Regions from separate parts of the Streptomyces sp. NPDC088387 genome, predicted to be linked through region 1. Evidence: riboswitches for the same ligand, from Rfam matches in the RefSeq annotation. Region 1 holds a riboswitch; each other region holds the start of a gene.
What was found. A riboswitch is a leader RNA that binds a small molecule or an ion and turns the genes downstream of it on or off. The one in region 1 is predicted to bind cyclic di-AMP.

Region 1 (3,430 bases):
CCGAGAACATCCTGTATCTGGGCACGGCGTTCGGCACCGACCAGCTCACGGGCGACGGCGGCATCGCCTCGGTCACGGCGGCCACGTTCTTCGTCCGGATCATCATGTCGCCGTTCGCGCACCCCCTGTTCACCGTGCTGACCGGCATCGGCTTCGGCTTCGCGGCGCTCGCCGGCGACCGCCAGCAGGTGCGCCGCGTTCTGCTGCCCCTGTCCGGGCTGCTGCTGGCGATGGGCCTGCACGCCTTCTGGAACGGCTCGTCGACCTTCGGCGACTACGGCTTCTTCGCGGTCTACGGCGTGTTCATGGTCCCCGCGTTCGCGCTGCTGACCTGGCTGATGATCTGGACCCGGCAGCGCGAACTGCGCCTGGTCCGCGAGGAACTGCCCGCCTACGCGGCCGCCGGCTGGCTGGCCCCTTCGGAGCCCTACGCGCTCGGCTCGATGCGGGCCCGCGGTCTGGCCCGTGAGTACGCCGGCCGCCACCTGGGCAGACCGGCCGCCCGCGCGGTGGCCCAGTACGAGTCGTACGCGACGTCCCTGGCGTTTCTGCGCCGCCGGGGCCGCCGGGGTCTCGCGGGCCCCGACTTCGTGGAGCGCGAGCGGGCGTTGCTGAACGAGCTGTGGCGGCGCCGGGACATCGCCCGTCCCGCCCTCGACCACGCCGCACGGGCCACCGCACCACCGGTCCCGGTGATCACCCCGTGGCCCCTGCCCACGTACGGCGGCCACAGCGGCTACGGCGTTCACAGCGGCTACGGCGGTTACGGCCCGGTCGGTCCGCACCCCGCCTACTACAACCCGTACCGCTCATAACAGCGGCCCTGACGTCGAGGGTTCGTCGTCAGGGCCGTGAGGGGAACTCGGCTCAGGGGTTGAGGCCCTTGCCGCGCAGCCACGCCATGGGGTCGATGCCGCCGCCACCGGGGGTGTGGACCTCCAGGTGGAGGTGGGCGCCGGTGACGTTGCCGGTGGCGCCGACGCGGCCGATGACCTCGCCGGTGGTGACCTTCTGGCCGACGCTGACGCCGATCGACGACTGGTGGGCGTACCAGATCTCGGTGCCGTCATCGAGGGTCAGCACGGTCTTGTAGCCGTACGAGCCGTTCCAGCCGGCCTCGGTGATGGTGCCGCCGTGCACGGCCTTGATCGGCGTGCCGGTGGGCGCGGCGAAGTCGAGGCCCGTGTGGTAGCCGGAGGACCACAGGGCGCCGGCCTGACCGAAGGTCGAGGTGAGGGTGTACGAGGAGGTCGGGAGCGTGAACTCCTTGGCCAGCTTGGCGAGCCGCTCGGCCTCGGCCTTCTGCGCGGCCTCCTCCTCCGCCTTCTTCTTGGCGGCGGCGGCCTTCTCCTTGGCCTCTTTCTCGGCCTTGGCGGCGGCGTCGGCGGCCTGCTTCTCGGCCTTGGCCAGCGCGAGCTGCGCGGTCTTGGTGTCGAGCTGCTTCTGCTGGTTCTCGGCCTGCGCCAGGATGCGGGTGCGCAGCACCTCACCGGCGTCCGAGGTGCCCTGCTCGGTGTCGGTCGTGGACACGCCGAGGCTGCTGAGCGGGGTGCTGGAGGTCTGGGAGAGGGGCTCGGTGTCGTCGCCGTCGTCCGAGCCGAAGGGGCTGCCGACCGAGGGCAGGTCCGGCATGGAGATGGACACCGGGGGCTTGCCGGTCTGCGCGGTGGCCATACCGCCCGCGCCGACGGCGGCTATGACACCGACGCCCAGGACGGTCGAGCTACGGGCGAGTCCACCGCCGCGCTGCTTGGAGACGCGGTGCCGGCCGCGCACGGGGCGGACGGTCTCGGCGGTGGGGTTCCATTCCTCCCACGGGCCCTCGTCGGTGCGGGGGGCGCCGTAACCGAAGGTTTCCTCGGTGCGCTGTGCGGGGACGAACGGGGCCTCAGGAGCAGGCCTGTTGGACGCCACGTAGGCGTACTCCTTTCCTTCCTTCTCGCCTACCGGGTTAGCTGACGGGTTCGGAGCAGGAAGGTCTCCTACGCGCGTATATGTGCCGTGTTGCCACGACCACATACGCCCGATTCACCCCAAGTTGGTGGTTCCCCGGTTCCCTTGCGGAATTCGGCGCTTGAGCACGGAGCCGTCTCTTGTGACGGCTGGGACGACCGCGCTGCGTTATCGGACGTTAATAGAACCGGGGGGTGATTTCCAAGCGGTTCCACTTGATCGTTAACGCTTTCCCGCCGGACGTACGGGCCATGAGCGGCGAAAATCGGGCGAGTTGACCACGCCACGTATGTCACAAGAGTTTTGACGGTGACTCAGATGTTATGCGGAGGGCGTTCACTCACTTACCGGCTGTGACGAAGCCCCCGTCCGGCGTACGGCGAGCAGTGCCATGTCGTCCGTCATCCGGCCCCCGGTGTGCCGCCGCACGTCCTCCGCGAGCGTGGTCAGCAGATCCCCCGGCCCCGCGAAGACCCGGCCGGACAGCCGCTCCTCGGGCAGGAAGAACTCCCCGCGCGCGTCCCGCGCCTCGGACACCCCGTCGGTGTACAGCAGCAGCATGGCCCCGGCGGGAAACGCGTACTCCTCCACCCGGTCCGGCCAGTTGCCGAGATCGCCCATCCCGAGCGGCAGCGCCGGCTCGGTGGCCGGCAGCGGCCGCAGCGCGCCGTCCGCGTACAGCAGCAGCGGCCCGGGGTGACCGCGGTTCACGATGCGCAGGACGCCCTCGCCGTGCGGGAGTTCGGCGAGTACGGCGGTGGTGAACCCCTCGACCGCGTCGAGCCCCGCGCGCCGGTCGCCCTCGCGGGCCAGCGCCCGCTCCAGCCGCCCCGCGACCGCCTCCAGGGTCGCCTCCTGCTCGGCCGCCTCCCGGAACGTCCCGATGAGCACGGCCACGGCCGCCACCGCGCCCATGCCCTTGCCGCGCACGTCCCCGACCAGCAGCCGGACCCCGGCCGGGCAGTCCTGCACCGCGTACAGGTCGCCGCCGATGAAGGCACCGGCCTGCGCGGCCTCGTAACGGACGGCGATCTCGAACCCGTCGATCCGCTCGGCGGGCTCCGGCAGCACCGCCCGCTGGGCGGCCTCGGCGATCTGGCGGGCGGTGGCGAGCCGTTCGTCGCTGCGCCGGACCAGGGTGTTGATGAGGAGGGCCAGCCCGGAGACGGTCAGCACGGTGATCGTCTCGGTGACCGACTCCGCGCCGAGGATCACATCGAGCCGGAGATGGATCACCGCCACGGTGATCACGGCCGCCAGGCCGGTGAGGATCGTGTACCGCCGCCCGAAGAGCGGGGCGGCGACCAGGGGCGCGGCCGTGAAGAACGGGACGGCGGTGAACTCCTTCGGGGTGAAGTACTCGTACATCGCGCCGCCGACGATCAGCAGCACCGGCAGCAGCCGCACAAAGCGGCGGGCGTACGAGATGTGCCGCTGCGGTACGGGATACGGCCCCTCCGTCACGGGGTCGGGAGTC
Region 2 (3,430 bases), on a different contig from region 1:
GAACACCCCGCCCGGCATCGACCGCCGCCAGTGGCTCACGACCGACGCGATCAGCAGCGGCCAGAGCAGGGCGGCCGGCGCCAGCAGGGCCTCGGCGAGGAGTTGCCGGTCGAGCGCCGAAAGGCGGGTGCCGAGGACGGTGGTCGCGGCCACGGCGGTGAGCGCCGCGGGCGTACCGGCCTCCGCCATCCATCGCGGGCGGTCCCGCAGCAGCCGCGCGACGAAGTCCGCCGCGAGTGCCAGCCAGGTCACCGCGGCCACCGCCAGCAGGATCCTGGACAGGACCTCGTACCCGGTCAGATGGAGGCCGACCGACAGGATGCCGGTCGCCATCACGGCGGCCCCGGCCGCCGGCGGACGCTGCGCCCACCAGGCGCGGGGGGAAGGGGTGCCGGGCATGGGCCGATGCTAAGGAGCGTGCCCGGGGAGAGGGGTGGGGCGCGCACACGCGCGGACGGAAATCCACGCGGGCGCATGCCACCGGACGCGGCGGCCCACCGGACGTGGAGGCCCACTGGACGCGGAGGCTCACCGGACGTGCGGGCCCACTGGACGCGGAGGCTCACTGTCGTGGAGGCCCACTGGACGCGGCGGCCCACCGGACGTGGAAGCCCACCGGACGTGCAGGCTTACCGGACGTGCGGGACCACTGGACGCGGCGGCCAACCGGACATGGAAGCCCACCGGACGCGGCGGCCCGCCGGGACGGCGGAGTGCCGCCGGGACACCGGACGGTCTGCAACGACAAAGGGCGCGTGTCCTCAGACACGCGCCCCCGGCGCACGGTGACTCCTAGGCGGGCCGCACTACCGCGCGCCCCCGTCTCAGGCCGGCCTCACCACGCTGTGGATCGCCGACTCGCCGTCGTAGTAGATCGACTCCTCGCGCACGTACGTGCCCGGCTTCGGGGCGTGGATCATCATGCCGTTGCCGATGTAGATGCCGACGTGGGTGACGTCGTCGTAGAAGAAGACGAGGTCACCGGGTTGGGCGGCGGCGACGGACACCGTGGTGCCGGCGTTCACCTGGTCGTAGGTGGTGCGCGGGATGTCGACCCCGGCGGCCTTCCACGCGGCCTGGGTGAGGCCGGAGCAGTCGTAGGAGCCGGGGCCGGTGGCGCCCCAGACGTACGGCTTGCCGGCCTGCGCGCGGGCGAACGCCAGCACCTTCTCCGCCTTGGCGGTGTACGAGCCGTCGGTCGGCGTGGACTCCGAGCCGGTCGAGCCCGACGAGGAGCCCGTGGAGTCGCTCTCCTGCTGTTGCTGCTGGGCCGTCTCTTCCTGGCGGCGCTGGTCCTCAGCCTGCTGCTGGGCGAGCTCCGCCGCCTTGCGGTCGGCCTCTGCCTGCTTCTGCTTCTCGATCGCCGCGAGACGCGCCTTCTCCTCGGCGGTCAGTTCCGACAGCAGCTGCCGGGCGTCGGCGAGTTTCCTCTGGACGGTCGCCTTGGCCGTCTTGAGGTCGCCCTGCGTCTCGGTGAGCGTCTCCAGGCCTTCACTGGCCGCCTGACGCTTCTCCATCGTCTCGGACTGCTGGGTGAAGTACTCGTCGACCGCGTCCTGCTGGCGGCCGGTCAGCCGGTCCATGAGCTGGGTCTGGTCGAAGTAGTCCTGCGGCGAGTCCGCGAGCATGAAGGTCGCGGTGTCGGGGACGGAGGCCCCGCTGCGGTACTGGGCCGCGGCGTACGAGCCCAGCTCCTCGCGCGCGTCGTTCAGTTTCTGGGTCCGCTGGGCCACGTCGTCGAGGAGCGTGTCGACCTGCTTGCGCTGTTTCGACGTCTTCTCTTTGGCGGAGTTGTACTTCTCCGTCGCCGACTCGGCCTGGCGGTAGAGGTCGTCGACCTTCTTCTCGACTTCCTCAAGGCTCGGCTTGTCGTCCTCGGGCGCGGCGTTGGCCGTCTGGGAGAGCAGGGCGACGGAGGTCAGGGCAGCCGTGGCGAGGGCGGGGGTGCGTATGCCTGCCACGCGCGCGCCCGTGGGGCGCGACTTGCGGTGCGACGCCAAAGGAGGCGACTCCTTCCATGGGCCGCCTACCGGGTTAGCTGTCGGGTTCGGGCGGGTGGTTCGGAAGGGTTGCCCTACGGTCCGCTCCCCAGTGGGAGTTCGGACCGATTCACCCCGGAGTTCGGTGGGTCCCCGGCTCCGGCTGCCACGTGGGCGCACCGGACTCGGCGGAGGCGGGACGGCCCGGCGACGTTCGCCGGTGGGGGTCGTTCGGCCTGAGCGAACGGTAGCCAACTCGTGTGCCGCCTGTGAAGGTTGGTGGGCGATATGCCCGATACATTTTCGTGACCTTTCTGTTCGAGTGTCGCGCTGCGTGGTCAATGCGGACTGTTGTGCGGTGAGTTGTCCGAAGTGTGCGTTGTTTAGTGATCTTCGTGTACGACGCCTCCTGCTGCGGGTTTCCGGACCGACGCGCCGCGCGACGCTCCGGCCAGCCACAACGGGGATCCGTCGATCGCTACGGAACGTGACCGCGTGAGTGTCCGCGGTGAAGCCCGGCCACAGGCCGGAACCGTACGGTCCCCCACCCGCCGACGGGGGATGTTCCCGGGGTGGCCGCGGGCTGTCAGTGGGGCGCCCTAGACTCGGAGAGCGATGAGCAGCCTCTTTGACGACAGCTTCCTGGCGGACCTCCAGGCCCCGCGGGCCCATGCGGAGGAGCCCCCGCCGCCCCCCGAGGACGATCATGCACCGGAGCAGGTTCCGGACGATCTGTTCGGCGGGAAGTTCGACGCGCCACCGGACCGGGAGGCGTACTACCGCGACGGTGCCCCGCGCCCGGCCCTCGACGCGGCAGCCCTCCTGGACGGGCTGAACGACAACCAGCGGGCCGCCGTCGTCCACTCCGGCTCCCCGCTGCTCATCGTGGCCGGCGCCGGTTCCGGCAAGACGCGTGTGCTCACCCACCGCATCGCGTACCTGCTCGCCGAGCGGAGCGTCCACCCCGGCCAGATCCTCGCGATCACCTTCACCAACAAGGCCGCCGGTGAGATGAAGGAGCGCGTCGAGCACCTCGTCGGCCCGCGCGCGAACGCGATGTGGGTGATGACCTTCCACAGCGCCTGTGTGCGCATCCTGCGGCGGGAGTCCAAGAGGCTCGGCTTCACGTCGTCGTTCTCGATCTACGACGCCGCCGACTCCAAGCGTCTGATGGCCCTGGTCTGCCGCGACCTGGACCTCGACCCCAAGCGCTACCCGCCCAAGTCCTTCAGCGCCAAGATCAGCAACCTGAAGAACGAGCTGATCGACGAGGAGGACTTCGCCGCACAGGCCACGGACGGTTTTGAGAAGACCCTCGCCCAGGCGTACGCGCTCTACCAGTCGCGCCTGCGCGAGGCCAACGCCCTCGACTTCGACGACCTGATCATGACGACGGTCAACCTCCTGCGCGCGTTCCCGGACGTCGCCGAGCACTACCGCCGCCGCTTCCG
Region 3 (3,430 bases), on a different contig from region 1:
TCGGAAATGAGAAGATAACGAAAGGGCCGGTGACGCCGATATGCGCCCCGGCGGCGAACGGCAGCACTTGCAGCCGCACTTGGGGCAGCCTGGCCGCCTCCGTGAGCCGTTCCAGCTGCCGGGCCATCACGTCGGGCCCGCCCACCTCCCGCCGCAGCACGGCCTCGTCCAGGACGGCGTTCAGCTCCAGCGGCGGCCTCGCGAGCAGCACGTCCTGCCGGGCGAGACGCACCTCCACCAGCGCGTCGACCCGCTGCTCGTCGAGCCCCTCGACGGCGGCCCGGGTGACCGCGCGGGCGTAGTCGGGCGTCTGGAGCAGCCCCGGCACCACCGAGGTCTCCAGTGTGCGCATCGTCCTGGCCTGCGACTCCAGGCTGATGAAGTCCCGGTAGGTCGGCGGCAGCACACCCCGGTAGGCGTGCCACCAGTGGTGCCGGCCGAGGTCCTCGGAGCCCGCGAGGGCGAGGAGCAGTTCCCGCAGTTCGGGTTCCTCGACGCCGTAGGCGTCCAGGAGTAACCGCACATCGGCCGGTTTCACACCGCTCGCGCCGGTCTCGATCCGGCTGACCTTGGACTGGTGCCAGCCGACCAGAGCGGCCGCCTCGCCACTGGTGAGGCCCACGCGGGCGCGCAGGGCACGCAGTTCGGCGCCCAGTTTCCGGCGGCGCACCGCGGGACCGTGCTGCATGGGGTACTCCTTACTCCTTCCGAGCCGCCCAAATACGCTCTGCCGTCGCAGAGTTCACCGCTTCGAGCGACAGATATATGCATATCTTGGTGGATCGCCACCGTGACAGGCCCGCTAATGGCAGTCTGGCGGCGTAGCACCAGTCCGGGACCGTACTCGAACCATCCGCTCCGTGTCGGACTGCGGTCCCGTGGGAAAGGGACGACGTCGCCATGGCAGATCATCTCGAAGCATCCGTCACTCTGCCGAGCGATCCCGCTTCGGTCTCCACGGCCCGCGGCTACGTGGTCGACACCCTGGCGGAATGGGGGTTGCCGCCGAACACGGAACTGGCGGACACCATCCGGCTGATCGTCTCCGAACTCACCACCAACGCCGTACAGCACACCCTCGGGCAGTCACCCACCTTCACGGTGGACCTGTCGCTGGAGCGTGACGAACAGTTGCGCATCGGGGTGACGGACAGTCATCCCCGGTTTCCGAAGCGGCTGCCGGCGGCGGTCCAGCAGGACAACGGCCGCGGTCTGGTGATCATCCGCTGGCTGGCCGCGGAGTGCGGCGGAAAGCTGAGCGTCCGGCCCACCCGGGAGGGCGGCAAGACCGTCGCCATCGAACTGCCGTGGACGGTGCCGGCGAGACCGGTGACCGCCGCGGGACAGCAGGAGCCGTAGAGACGCGTCCGAGTGGCGCACGGCCGCCGGCCGCGCCGGCTGAGCCCGGCGCGGCCGGTGCGGGCAGCACAGCCCGCCCGAAGGGCGGTGACGGCGCGTCAGGGCGCCGTCACCGCCTCCTCGGAGCTACTTCACGCGCCCGTACCAGACACTCTTGGTCCAGATCTTCTGTAGACGGACAACGTCTCCGGTCTTCGGCGAGTGCCAGATCTTCCCCTTACCGGCGTAGATCCCCACGTGGTACACGCTGGAGCCGGAGTGGAAGAACACCAGGTCGCCGGCCTTGCGGCTCTTGGCGGAGATGTGCTTCGTCTTGTTGTACTGCTGGGAAGCCGTACGCGGCAGCTTCTTGCCTGCCTTCTTGAACGAGTACAGCGTCAGACCCGAGCAGTCGAAACGGCGCGGTCCGGTGGCCCCGTACTTGTACGGGGACCCCTTCTTCGAAGCCGCGACCTGGAGCGCCTTCGTTGCCGGCGTGGCTGCCGAGGCCTCTGAGGAGAATCCCGGAACCACGACGGAGCCGCTCACGGCCACCAACGTGAGGGCCGAGGCCGTACCGGCCCGAGCCATGAGCGACGGGACACGATTGAGCGCGGTCATGCGCAACCCTTCGTCAGCCGCCTGTGAAGGATGACCTGTCGGATTCGGGCTGGCGAAGTAGCCCGGCCGCCCGAAGGCGGCTTCACCCCAAGGACTGCTCGAAGCCAACTGCGCGCTCCGGCGGCCCGTCGTGCCTGGGTCCTCCACTCCTGCCGATCCACTCCTGTCGACCGGTCATCCGGGAGGCGGCAGGACTCGGCGTCCGCCCGGACCGCCCCGCCGCGGTGGCGGGGTCTTGTCGTCAGTCAGGGATCTTCACCTACTTGTGTCCGAAAATCCCAACGGAACCGGGGATTTGTGTTGTTACTCACCACTCACCCGTTCGGGTGGACATCTCTATGTTCGAACGCGCGTCAACGTCCTGATGACCCCTCGGACCAGCGGCGGAGTCCCCAGTTCCGCCATGGCGGGATGGGCCTTGCGCAACCGTGCGGGTTCCGCGCAACGACCTGCGAATACGCCGAACGGGGGTACGCCTTTTGGTCCGTTTGAAACCGGCCGCGGACGGACCGGGAAAGCCGGTGAGTATGCGGATTCAGGTGCCGTCGCGTCAACTCTCGGAGCGCGGCGGAAGGGTGACGCGCGCCGTCCGGCGCTCGCCGTCCAGCACGGTCAGCGCCCGCGCGAGCGTCGGCGCGTGCAGCGCGGTCTCGCCCCGGCGGTGCATCAGCGCGAGCGCGTCGCGCAGCTCGGTGGCACGGGCCACCAGTGCCTGCGCGGCCCGCAACCCGCTGTAGGTGTCGGTGTTCTGCGCCGGATTGACCCGGCCGAGCAGATCGACGACGTCCAGGTAGCGGTCGATCAACTCGCCCTCGGCGCGGGTCAGTGCGGGCAGCGGGGGGTCTTCCGGTCGCAGCATCGGCGGTCACCTCGCGTCGGGCGTCGGGCCTGTGGTCTTGCGGCTGGAGACGATCCGGTCCACCAGGCCGTACTCCAGAGCCTGTTGCGCGGTCAGCACCTTGTCACGCTCGATGTCCGCGCTCACTTGTACCTGTGCCCGCCCCGTGTGCCGTACGAGCATCTCCTCCAGGCGGGTGCGTACGCGCGCCAACTCCGCGGCCCGGATGGTGAGATCACTGGTCTGCCCGTGGACCGGCTCCGGCAGCGACGGCTGGTGGATCACCATCCGCGCGCCCGGCAGCGCCAGCCGCTTCCCGGGTGTGCCCGCCGCCAGCAGCACCGACGCCATGGATCCGGCCTGCCCGAGGCAGATCGTCTCCACGTCGCAGCCGACGTACTGGATGGTGTCGTAGATCGCCGCCATCGCGCTGAACGAGCCGCCGGGGGAGTTGATGTAGAGCGAGATGTCGCTGTCCGGGTCCTGGTACTCGAGGTGCATGAACTGGGCCATGACGTCGTTCGCCGCGGTGTCGTCGACCGGCGTGCCCAGAAAGACGATCCGCTCCTCCAGCAGCTTCCCGTACGGATCGAGCGTCCGGTGCCCGTGGCTGGTGCGCTCGGTGAACTCGGG
Region 4 (3,430 bases), on a different contig from region 1:
AGATCCTGGCACCCGCGGGGGTGAACGCCGGAGCTTGTCTCTGAGGCAAGAGATTTGCCTTGGAGGTAAGACTCCGGCTGAATGGAGGGTATGAGCCCCTCTCCCGACGCGGCACCGGAGCCCGGCCCCGAGCCCGCCGCCGGTCAGTTGCCGGCCGTCGCCCCGCAGCTGCGCGCCCTGCGCCGCCGGGCCTCGCTCACCCTGGAGGCCGCGGCCCGCGCCGCCGGTCTTTCGCCCGCCCACCTCTCCCGGCTGGAGACCGGCGGGCGGCAGCCCTCACTGCCGATGCTCCTCGCGCTCGCCCGTATCTACGGTACGACCGTCTCCGAACTCCTCGGCGAGACGGTCGCCGAACGCGACGCCGTGCTGCGCGCCGCCGACATGGAACCGACCGAGGCCGGCGGCTGGACGTACTGGCAGGCCGGCGCCTCCGGCCGCGGGATGCAGGCACTGCGCGTCCACGTACCGCACGGCTCCCAGGGCGACATCGTGCGGGTGCATCCCGGCGAGGAGTGGCTGTACGTCCTGCGGGGCCGGCTGCGGCTGCGCCTCGGGGACGCCGTGCACCAGCTCGGTCCCGGGGACAGCGCGCACTTCGACTCCCTGACCCCGCACCGCATCGCCGCCCGCGACCCGGCCGGCGTCGAGCTGCTCTTTGTACACACCCTGCTTCAGAGCCCCACGGCCGCGCTCTGTCTCGGCCCGACGACGGGAGAAACACCATGAGCGAGACCGCGAAGCGCAACCGCGGAGTCTGGGTGCGGCTGTTCATCTACGTCGCCGCCGGGCATGTCTTCGCCGCGTTCCTGTACCTGCTGTTCGAGGTCGGCGCGAAGTAGCGGTGGCGGCGCGGGCTCAGTCGAGCATGCGCTGCCGCAGCCGGTCGCGGAGTTCCGGCGTCAGCTTCAGACCCTGCTCCAGATAGCCGTCGACGCCGCCCCAGGTCGCCTCGATGGTGTCGAAGGCCGTCGTCAGATACTCGGCGCGCGCGTCGAAGAGCGGGCTGATCAGCTCCATGACCTCGGGGGAGTGGGCGGAGGGGGCCTTGCTGCTGCGCCGCACCTGGTAGCGGCGGTGCTTGGCGTTGGACTCCAGATAGTCGGCGAGGATCGCCTCGCGTTCCACGCCCAGGGCGAGCAGGGTCACCGCGACCGAGATGCCCGCGCGGTCCTTGCCGGCCGCGCAGTGCATCAGGGCCGGGACGCTGTCCTCGGTGAGCGCGTGCAGCACCCGGGAGTGCTCGGCGGTGCGCTCCAGGACGATCGTGCGGTACGACTCGACCATCCGGTTCGCCGCCCTGCCGTCGGCGAGCAGGGTGCGCAGCTGGTCCAGGTCGCCCTCGCGGATCATCGTCCAGAACTCGGCGCCGTGTGCCGGGTCGGTCAGCGGCAGGTTCACGTTGCGGACGCCGGGCAGTTCGATGTCCGGGCCCTCAAGGCGCTGGTCGGCGGCGTTGCGGAAGTCGAAGACCGTGTGCAGTCCGAGGGAGGACAGGAACACGGCGTCCGCCGCGGTCGCGTGCGCGAGATGCCCGCTGCGGAACAGCACTCCCCGACGCACCCGGCGGCCGTCCACCGTCGGCAGCCCGCCCACGTCCCGGAAGTTGCGCACGGCTTCCAGCTGTGGCTCGGTCGACGGGACCTGCTGCGTCACGGGGGGCTCCTCCCGGTCGGACCGCCGGCCCGGCTCGGGTGCCGGCCGGCGTGGGGCACCTCGACGATACGACAAGGCCTCGCGCGGAACGGTGTCGAGGCCTCCTGTCGAGGCCTCCTGCGGAACGGTGTCGCGAAACGGACGAAACCCCCGTAAAGAAGTCTGTGATTTCACTGTGCCACTCAATGCGACACTTCTCCTCCTGCGTCACATCTGGGAGTTCTGTCCGAATTGATGCGTGGATTCCAACTCGCTCTGGAATAAAGGGACCTGGAGCACTGTCACGTGAGCAGCGTCATATTCGTGACCGTGTGTCGCCCGTCATGTTCACGTAATCAGGCCGCTTTTCAAGGGGTTTTGGGAATTCGGCGTGTACCGCTTCGACGGAGGGTGACCGGGAATTCCCCGTACGGATCAAGAAGGGGACCTTCGAGTGGAACCTCTTGCTTGTCCCTTTGCGTCTTGGTCGCTTACGTTCACCACCGAATCCGGACGGAACGCCGAATCCTGCCGCCGCCCGGAAGCCGCCCACTCACCCGTGCCTCGGCAGGAGCGGGGGACCCACAGGACTTACCGCCTGTTCCGGTCTCCGGAACGGCTAGGGGTTCAGCCGCGTTCCCCGCGCGGCCGGGCATCTCCAGCCCGCACCCGACAGCTCACCTCGCAGGCGCCGGAGAGGAATTCGCCATGCCCGCGAAGGGTAAGCACCGCCGTCCCAAGAGCAAGCGTTTCACCCGCTCGATCGCCGTCGCCGGAACCGGTGGCGCCGCACTCGCACTGCCGCTGATGGGGGCCGCCGGCGCCCACGCCGCCACCGGCCAGTCCGTCACGGAGAAGGCCGCCGGAACTCTCACCGCCACGCAGGAGTCGCTGCCGCGCACGGTCACCGAGCAGCCCGTCGCGCAGCAGACCGCGACCAAGACCGCCACCCCGAAGTCCGGTGCGCACACCTACTCGGTGAAGGTCGGCGACTACCTCGCGAAGATCGCCGAGGAGCAGGACGTCACCGGCGGCTGGCAGCGGATCTACGACGACAACCGCGAGGCCGTGGGCAGCGATCCGTCGCTCATCCACCCCGGTCTGAAGCTCTCCATCGGCAAGAAGGCGGCCGACAGGCCCGCCGGCACCGACACACAGGCTTCGAAGCCGGCCGAGTCCTCCGACTCCACCGCGTCGCAGAAGACGCAGAAGTCCGAGGAGTCCAACTCCAGCCAGGCGCAGGGTGATGCGTCGTCCTCCGGCGACCAGTCCACGACCACCGCCAACGCCTCGGGCTTCAGCCTCCCGGTGGCCGGTGCCGCCGTCGGCACGCCGTACCGCATGGCGGGCAGCATGTGGTCCAGCGGCTACCACACCGGTGTCGACTTCGTCGTCCCGACCGGCACCTCCCTCAAGTCCGTCGGCAGCGGCACCGTCGTCTCCGCCGGCTGGGGCGGTGCGTACGGCAACCAGGTCGTCATCAAGCTCGCCGACGGCTTCTACGCCCAGTACGCCCACCTGTCCTCGCTGTCCGTCTCGCAGGGCCAGTCCGTGTCCGCCGGCACACAGGTCGGCCTCTCGGGCGCGACCGGCAACGTGACCGGCCCCCACCTGCACTTCGAGATCCGCACCACGCCGGACTACGGCTCCGACGTCGACCCCGTCGCCTACCTGCGCTCGCACGGTCTCTCCGTCGGCTGAGACCCCCGTCGCGCGACCACCTCCGAAGGCCGGACCCACGATCCCCGGGTCCGGCCTTCGGTGCGTACCGGTGGATATCGGGATGTGTTGCGGGACC

Region 2: linked by a shared signal. The riboswitch ahead of ACIQAC_RS13020 (NlpC/P60 family protein) and the one ahead of ACIQAC_RS08265 (M23 family metallopeptidase) in region 1 are both predicted to bind cyclic di-AMP.
Region 3: linked by a shared signal. The riboswitch ahead of ACIQAC_RS33290 (C40 family peptidase) and the one ahead of ACIQAC_RS08265 (M23 family metallopeptidase) in region 1 are both predicted to bind cyclic di-AMP.
Region 4: linked by a shared signal. The riboswitch ahead of ACIQAC_RS06890 (peptidoglycan DD-metalloendopeptidase family protein) and the one ahead of ACIQAC_RS08265 (M23 family metallopeptidase) in region 1 are both predicted to bind cyclic di-AMP.

The regions. Positions count from the first base shown of each region.
Region 1 covers NZ_JBIVNC010000003.1:20,209-23,638, forward strand. Annotated here, with positions in the region: gene ACIQAC_RS08260 (PrsW family intramembrane metalloprotease) at 1-815, shown strand, start outside; gene ACIQAC_RS08265 (M23 family metallopeptidase) at 868-1,914, opposite strand; cyclic di-AMP (ydaO/yuaA leader) riboswitch at 1,926-2,083, opposite strand; gene ACIQAC_RS08270 (PP2C family protein-serine/threonine phosphatase) at 2,290-3,430, opposite strand, start outside.
Region 2 covers NZ_JBIVNC010000004.1:350,957-354,386, reverse strand. Annotated here, with positions in the region: gene ACIQAC_RS13025 (tellurite resistance/C4-dicarboxylate transporter family protein) at 1-399, opposite strand, end outside; gene ACIQAC_RS13020 (NlpC/P60 family protein) at 825-2,000, opposite strand; cyclic di-AMP (ydaO/yuaA leader) riboswitch at 2,008-2,180, opposite strand; gene pcrA (DNA helicase PcrA) at 2,595-3,430, shown strand, end outside.
Region 3 covers NZ_JBIVNC010000016.1:79,814-83,243, reverse strand. Annotated here, with positions in the region: gene ACIQAC_RS33300 (helix-turn-helix domain-containing protein) at 1-688, opposite strand, end outside; gene ACIQAC_RS33295 (ATP-binding protein) at 901-1,359, shown strand; gene ACIQAC_RS33290 (C40 family peptidase) at 1,486-1,959, opposite strand; cyclic di-AMP (ydaO/yuaA leader) riboswitch at 1,963-2,170, opposite strand; gene ACIQAC_RS33285 (hypothetical protein) at 2,510-2,818, opposite strand; gene ACIQAC_RS33280 (ATP-dependent Clp protease proteolytic subunit) at 2,825-3,430, opposite strand, start outside.
Region 4 covers NZ_JBIVNC010000002.1:523,396-526,825, reverse strand. Annotated here, with positions in the region: gene ACIQAC_RS06910 (aspartate aminotransferase family protein) at 1-1, shown strand, start outside; gene ACIQAC_RS06905 (helix-turn-helix domain-containing protein) at 91-726, shown strand; gene ACIQAC_RS06900 (DUF6126 family protein) at 723-839, shown strand; gene ACIQAC_RS06895 (tyrosine-protein phosphatase) at 856-1,653, opposite strand; cyclic di-AMP (ydaO/yuaA leader) riboswitch at 2,169-2,336, shown strand; gene ACIQAC_RS06890 (peptidoglycan DD-metalloendopeptidase family protein) at 2,341-3,333, shown strand.